Endozoicomonas gorgoniicola: one gene and its partner. The protein of the gene in region 2 interacts with the protein of the main gene of each other region in a pairwise test. Links are inferred from orthologs where the notes say so. Each region holds a gene or a part of one and is shown on either strand. Other genes may lie near its edges.

Region 1 (3,658 bases), 3.8 Mb from region 2 along the record:
GCGTGCAGCAGGACTAAGGATCGGTTCCTGTGCAGCGACTTCAGCCGATACAACTTCAGGTTCTGCTACCGTCTCCCGTGGCGTTTCAACAACAGCACCCGCTTCAAACCGGGCAATCAGCTCTTCTCCAAGAACAACATCGCCTTCATTCTTTATAATCTCTGTTAATGTTCCATCCGCCGGAGCAACAACCTCCAAAACCACCTTATCTGTCTCAATATCAACCAGAAGCTCATCCCGACTACAGGCTTCCCCCGTTTTTTTGTGCCAGGTCGCTACGACACCGTCTGCGACAGACTCGGGAAAGGTGGGTGCTTTTATTTCAATGGCCATAATGATCCCTTGGAGTATTAGACCTGCCTGCGTCTTTCACTTTGAACGACGCAAGACGAATATTTATACCGTAAATGCGTCTTCTACCAGTTTCTGTTGCTCTTCTACATGCTTGGACATATAGCCACACGCCGGTGCCGCAGAAGCATCACGCCCTGCATACTTAAGCGCCAGACTATCATTGAGCCGGGCAACAGAGCGCCGCATGTGGTGCTGGCTACAATACCAGGCTCCCTGGTTCATAGGTTCTTCCTGACACCAGACAACATGCTCAAGGTTTGGATATTGAATGATTAATTCATCCAGATCGTCCTGTGGGAATGGATAAAGCTGCTCAATCCGAACGACGATGGTGTCGTTAATCTCATCATTACGTCGTTTGTCGATTAAATCATAATAAACCTTACCACTGCAGAGAATCAGGCGGCGCACATCAGCGTGTTTATGCTCATCCACTTCAGGGATAATGGTCTGGAACCCACCTTCAGCCAGCTCTTCAAGTGTTGAAATGGCCTGTTTGTGTCTTAGCAGGCTCTTAGGGGTGAAAGCAATTAAAGGTTTGCGCAGCGGCCTTAATACCTGGCGGCGCAACATGTGAAACACTTGTGCAGGGGTTGTTGGTACACACACCTGAATATTGTGTTCCGCACACAATTGCAGGTACCGTTCCAGCCGGGCTGACGAGTGTTCCGGCCCCTGCCCTTCGTAACCATGAGGCAACAGCATGGTCAGGCCACACAGGCGTCCCCACTTGTGTTCACCACTGGTAATAAACTGGTCTATCACCACCTGACAACCGTTGGCAAAATCACCAAACTGGGCTTCCCAGACCACCAGCGCCCCCGGCGTCGTGGTCGCATAGCCATACTCAAAAGCCAGCACGGCTTCTTCAGAAAGCAGCGAATCCCATATCTGGAACGGAGGCTGGTCATCACTCAGCCTGGCCAGAGGTACCAGTGCGCTGCCGTCTTTCTGGTTGTGATGCACAGCATGACGGTGAGAAAAGGTTCCGCGACCAACATCCTGGCCGGTGATTCGAACTGGATGCCCTTCTTTCAACAAAGAGGCATAAGCCAGCACTTCTGCACAACCCCAGTTTATGGGCAATGCACCTGCTGCCATCTTACGACGATCATCAATTATTTTGCTGACCTGACGCTGCAACACAAAGCCCTCAGGAATTTCGCATAGTTTCTGTCCCAGTTCCTGCAGATTGCCCAGGGCTACCCGGGTATCATGGCGTGCTGTCCATTCGTGTCCCAGATAAGGCATCCAGTTAACAAACAGCCCCGTATTGGGTTCCTTAACCAGCGCCTTGGCAACATGCTCGCCGTTGTCCAGTGCAGTCCGATAGGTATTCACCAGCTCCTTGTTGGCTTCAGCAGAGAGGGCTCCCTGCCCAACCAAGGTTTCAGCATATAAATCTCTGGTCGTGGTATGACTCTTGATTGTCTGATACATCATGGGCTGAGTGGCTGAGGGTTCATCAGCCTCGTTGTGCCCACGACGACGATAGCAGACCATGTCGATCACCACGTCCCGTTTGAATTCCATACGGTAATCCAGCGCCAGTTTGGTCACAAACTGAACTGCTTCCGGATCATCACCATTTACGTGAAGAATTGGCGCACCCACCATTTTGGCAACATCGGTACAGTACTCAGTTGAACGAGCGTCTTCCCGGCGACTGGTGGTAAAACCTACCTGATTGTTAATAATGATATGAACAGTACCACCGGTACTGTAAGCACGGGTCTGAGACATCTGCAGGGTTTCCATCACAACGCCCTGTCCGGCAAAAGCTGCGTCACCGTGAATGGAAACAGGAATCACCTGCCCCCGGATATCATCATGACGCCGATCCTGCCGAGCCCGCACTGAACCTTCGACCACTGGCGCAACAATTTCAAGATGCGAAGGGTTAAAAGCCAGCGCAAGATGAACCTCACCACCAGGTGTCATAACATTAGACGAAAAACCCTGGTGATACTTCACATCACCAGAGCCGCTGTCTGCCATTTTCTTGCCTTCAAACTCATCAAAAAGCTCAGAAGGATTTTTACCCAGGATGTTCACCAGGACATTAAGACGACCACGGTGCGCCATTCCAATGACGATTTCTTTGGCTCCGTAAGAGCCTGCTCTCTGGATCATTTCATCCAGCATGGGAATCAACGCTTCACCACCTTCAAGGCCAAAACGCTTGGTTCCGGGGTAACGGGTACCAAGGTATTTTTCCAGCCCCTCCGCAGCGGTCAGACGTTCCAGCAGATGCAGCTGGGCTTCCCTACCCACTTCAGGGCGTCCTCTGACACTTTCCATGCGGCTCTGAAACCAGCGGCGCTGTTCCGTGTTAACAATATGCATGTACTCAACACCTACTGAGCCACAGTAGGTGGCATCGAGTGCAGCGATGATTTCCTGTAACGTTGCCCGTTCTTTGCCAATAAAAATGGTGCTGGTCTGGAACTCGATCTCCAGGTCGGCCCGGGAAAGGCCGTGGTATTCAAGGGTAAGATCCGGGAACTTCTCCCTTTTTAATATCCCCAGCGGATCAATGCGCGCCTGCTGATGACCACGGATTCGATATGCACTGATCAGGCGCAGAACCTGAATCTGTTTTCGTTCATGATCACTGGATACTGTGCTGGCTGCTATTGGTCGGGTAGTCTGATGCTGCCTGGCCATCAGGATGAAGTTTTCCTGAATGGTTGAGTGTGGCACATCCGGATTGCCACCATTCACCTGTGGAAGCTTTTCAAAATAATCACGCCATTCTTCTGAGACACCATTAGGGTCTCGCAGATAAAGCTCGTACAACTCCTCGACGTATGCAGCATTTCCCCCGGCAATATGAGACGTCGCCCACATTTGCTGCATCACACCTTCTTGCATGGTCTGCACCCCGTATATCTGGGGCAAATCTTATTTAACCAACACAATGCTGGCCGCCCCTGCTGGTAAAACTTACCGGCCGTTCACAAAAAAACTGGTCACAAAACCGGCAGGTATCCAAGAGTAAACTACAGGCAGAGCTATGTATACAACCAGCTACACCTTCGAACAATCCCGCTCTATTGTAGATACAATTAACAATAAAAAAAATACTATTTGTAACAATAAAAAAATACTATTTGTAACTCCTAAAAGCGAAAACGCCATTAAGTGGCGCTGTTAAATAGCATCTGCCGGATATGCCCAATGGCTTTGGTCGGGTTCAACCCTTTTGGGCAAACACTGACGCAGTTCATAATGCCCCGGCACCTGAACACGCTGAACGGATCATCCAGATCAGCCAGGCGCTCCTGAGTGGCGGTATCGCGAC
Region 2 (3,317 bases):
ATCTTCGCTATTCAATTTCGCCAAGTATAGTTGCTAAATCCACCATAAATTCCAGATCGCCAGAACTTACGATTCCCTTACGAAATACTTTTTTCGCGGCGCATAATTGTAAAAAGGTAAAAGTACGGATAAGTAAACTGACTTTGCAACGAGGTACTTATTAAAACTATGTGCTATCGTATGCCTGAGTACGAAACTCTGCTGCTATACCCGCCTGTATGCGTATCCGCAGAGAGCCCTGTTAACTGACAAAATGCTGGTGCTAGAAACACATATGTCCATTGAATCCTTAGGCCATCTGGAATCCAAGCTGCAAAACCTGATCGACAAGCTCGAACTGACTCGTATGGAACTGGAAGAGCTGCGCACTGCCAATAACCGCATGGAGCAGGAAAACGCTGAACTGAAGCAGGAATTAAGTGCCTGGGGTGAGCGCGTTGGTGCTTTACTGGGTAAACTGGACAACGTTTCTGAAGACGGTGTCACTGAAGAAGAAGTTGCTTACGAAGCTTGATGCTTAGTTATGCAGGTTGGAGCAAGCGCAGCGCTTGTACTCTTCAGGGTAACTCCCAACACGGAAACTAATTCCTGATCGCCATGCTGGGTATCGCTACCGCTCGACCCAACCTGCACAACACGTCAAACTCATTGAGTTTATGAACTGGTATCGTTATAACCCTGCCATATCTACGACAGTTCCCGCTCAAATGCCTCAAGCTCTTCAAGAGCCGTCATCCACTCTTCTTCGGTGTTATTAATACCTTTGGTCAGGTCTGTCTGCTCTGCCAGCAGGTTTTTGAGTCGGTCTTTTTCCGCAGCATCGTAAATCGATGAATCCGCCAGTTCATCTTCCACAGCCGCCAAACGAGTTTGCAGTTTGTCCAGTTGAGACTCCAGCTTCTCTGCCTGCCTCTTCAATGGTCGCATGGCGTTACGGCGTTCAGCAGCAAGGCGTTTCTGATCTTTTCTTCCCCGGGCTGAATGCGCTGCTACTTCTTCAGAACCTTCGTTCTGTTGCTCAGTAGCCTGTGTACGCTGTTTTGTCAGCCAGTCACTGTAGTCGTCCAGATCACCTGCAAACACATCCACTCTGCCATCATGCACCAGCAGCAGTTCATCCGTCGTGCTGCGTAACAGGTTTCTGTCGTGAGAAACCAGAATCATCGCCCCTTCGAATTCCTGTAACGCCATGGTCAGCGCATGGCGCATTTCCAGATCAAGGTGGTTGGTCGGTTCGTCCAGCAATAAAAGGTTAGGCTTCTGCCAGGCAACAATCGCCAGAGCCAGCCGGGCCTGCTCGCCACCGGAGAAGCCTTCAATGGTTTCTGTCGCTTTATCGCCATGAAAGCCAAAGCCACCCAGAAAGTTTCTTAGTTCCTGCTCTCTTGCATCCGGACTAATCCTCTGCAAATGCAGGGCAGGACTGGCGTGAGGGTCCAGGCTTTCCAGCTGGTGCTGGGCAAAATAGCCCACTTCCAAATGCTCACCATCCTGTCGTTTACCACCAATCAGTGGCAGCTCCTGCGCCAGTGTGCGAATCAGGGTGGATTTACCGGCACCATTCGCCCCCAGCAGACCGATACGAGAGCCAGGCAAAACACTGAGTTTAAGCTTCAGCAGTGCCTTATCCCCATAGCCCAGCTCTCCCTGGTCAATCGACAGCAGGGGGGACGACATTTTATCCGGTTCAGGAAAACGAAAGGTAAAAGGCGAATCCACATGTGCCGGAGCAATGTCTTCTAACCGGGACAGCGCTTTTAAACGGCTCTGGGCCTGTTTGGCTTTAGTAGCCTTGGCGCGGAAACGTTCTACGAACTTTTCCATGTGTTCCCGTTGCTTCTGCTGTCTCTCAAACGCAGCCTGTTGCTGTTGCAGCCGTTCAGCACGCATTCGTTCAAAGGCAGAGTAATTGCCCCGGTAAGTGTTGGTTTTCTGGTGTTCAATATGAATGGTGATATCGGTAACTGCATCGAGAAAATCCCGGTCGTGGGAAATGACCACCAATGTTCCCTGGTAGCGTTGCAGGAAACCTTCCAGCCAGACGATGGCATCAAGGTCCAGGTGGTTGGTCGGCTCGTCAAGGAACAAAACGTCAGACGGACTCATCAGGGTACGTGCCAGATTCAGGCGCATACGCCAGCCACCGGAAAAGTCTTTGACACTGTTTTCAATCTGGTCATTACTAAAGCCCAGGCCGTGCAACATCTGTTCAGCCCTGGAGCGAGCCGTATAACCGTCGGCCTGCAGCAGCTGCTCATGAAGCTCGGCCAGTTTTTCGTGCTGCCCTGTGGCTTCAGCGTTATTAATCTTCTGCTCGATGGCACGGAGTTGCTCATCCCCATCAAGAACGTATTCGACTGCCTTGCGCTCAAGCGCCTTGATTTCCTGAGCCATGTGGGCAATGCCCCGCCCCAGATCAATGGATACATCGCCCTGGTCTGGCTGCAGTTCTCCCATAAGCAGGGCTAACAGGCTGGACTTGCCGCAACCGTTGGCTCCCACCAGCCCGACATGCTGGCCGTGATGAATTGTTGCACTGGTGCCTTCAAGCAAGACTTTTCCAGAGCGCTGTAAGCTGACTGAATTCAATGTGATCATGCCGCGCATTATAAGGAATTTACTGGAGGGAGAAAGGTTTGGGAAACAACTCTCGTTAAACAACTGCTGTTAAACAACTGCTGTTAAACAAAACATGTCCAATAAAAAGAGTGGCAGGTATCGTTACGATATCGCTACTAAATCACCGCTACACCGTCGATATACCACCACTAAGGAAGCACTCGCAAAATGCAAGCGAGAGGGAATGAAAATCGTTATAGGAAAAATGCAGGGGGGAAGCCCCCCTGCCGGATAAGCCTACAGGCAAAAAAGGCTTAACTCTTTTTAGTCGCTCTCTTTCTGCTGGCAGCTTTTCTAGCAGGAGCTTTCTTCTTGGCAGCTACTTTACTGGTAGCTTTTTTGGCGGGTGCTTTTTTCTTAGCTACTGTCTTTTTAGCGGCCTTACTGGCTGGTGCCTTTTTCTTGGTAGCTGCCTTTTTAGCCGCAGGCTTTTTTCTGGCTACCGTCTTTTTCGTAGTAGCTTTCTTTCTGGTAGCGGCTTTTTTGGTCGTCTTTTTGGCGGCAGGCTTTTTAGCAGCAGCCTTCTTGGCAGAAGCTTTTGCTTTAGCCTTGGCCTTTTTCAAAGACTCCTTGGCTTTATCCAGTTTTTTCTTGAGAGCATCAATTTCTTTCTCAAGCTTTTTAACCGGATCTACTTTACGGGCAGCTGCCTTTTTAACTACTTTTTTAGCAGTCTTTCTGGCCGCTGGTTTTTTAGC

The links.
Region 1: the proteins of NX722_RS20595 (region 2) and NX722_RS03610 interact in binary tests that used the Escherichia coli proteins (3 or more experiments, as listed by UniProt). The link is inferred for Endozoicomonas gorgoniicola from one-to-one orthologs.

Annotation. Positions count from the first base shown.
Region 1 is NZ_JAPFCC010000001.1:783,838-787,495, reverse strand. What follows is about bases 197-3,533. They hold NX722_RS03610 (2-oxoglutarate dehydrogenase E1 component), read right to left. Parts: upstream 3,229-3,533; coding sequence 397-3,228; downstream 197-396. Other genes in these bases: NX722_RS03605 (succinate dehydrogenase iron-sulfur subunit), read right to left, coding at 3,495-3,533; odhB (2-oxoglutarate dehydrogenase complex dihydrolipoyllysine-residue succinyltransferase), read right to left, coding at 197-333. Outside these bases: more of odhB, read right to left, coding at 1-196; more of NX722_RS03605, read right to left, coding at 3,534-3,658. UniProt on the Escherichia coli protein: E1 component of the 2-oxoglutarate dehydrogenase (OGDH) complex which catalyzes the decarboxylation of 2-oxoglutarate, the first step in the conversion of 2-oxoglutarate to succinyl-CoA and CO(2).
Region 2 is NZ_JAPFCC010000001.1:4,593,761-4,597,077, reverse strand. The notes cover bases 121-3,116. They hold NX722_RS20595 (ATP-binding cassette domain-containing protein), read right to left. Parts: upstream 2,554-3,116; coding sequence 688-2,553; downstream 121-687. Other genes in these bases: NX722_RS20590 (hypothetical protein), read left to right, coding at 2,932-3,116; NX722_RS20600 (cell division protein ZapB), read left to right, coding at 275-514. Also shown: more of NX722_RS20590, read left to right, coding at 3,117-3,317. UniProt on the Escherichia coli protein: Genetic data indicate it may be involved in ribosome assembly or function.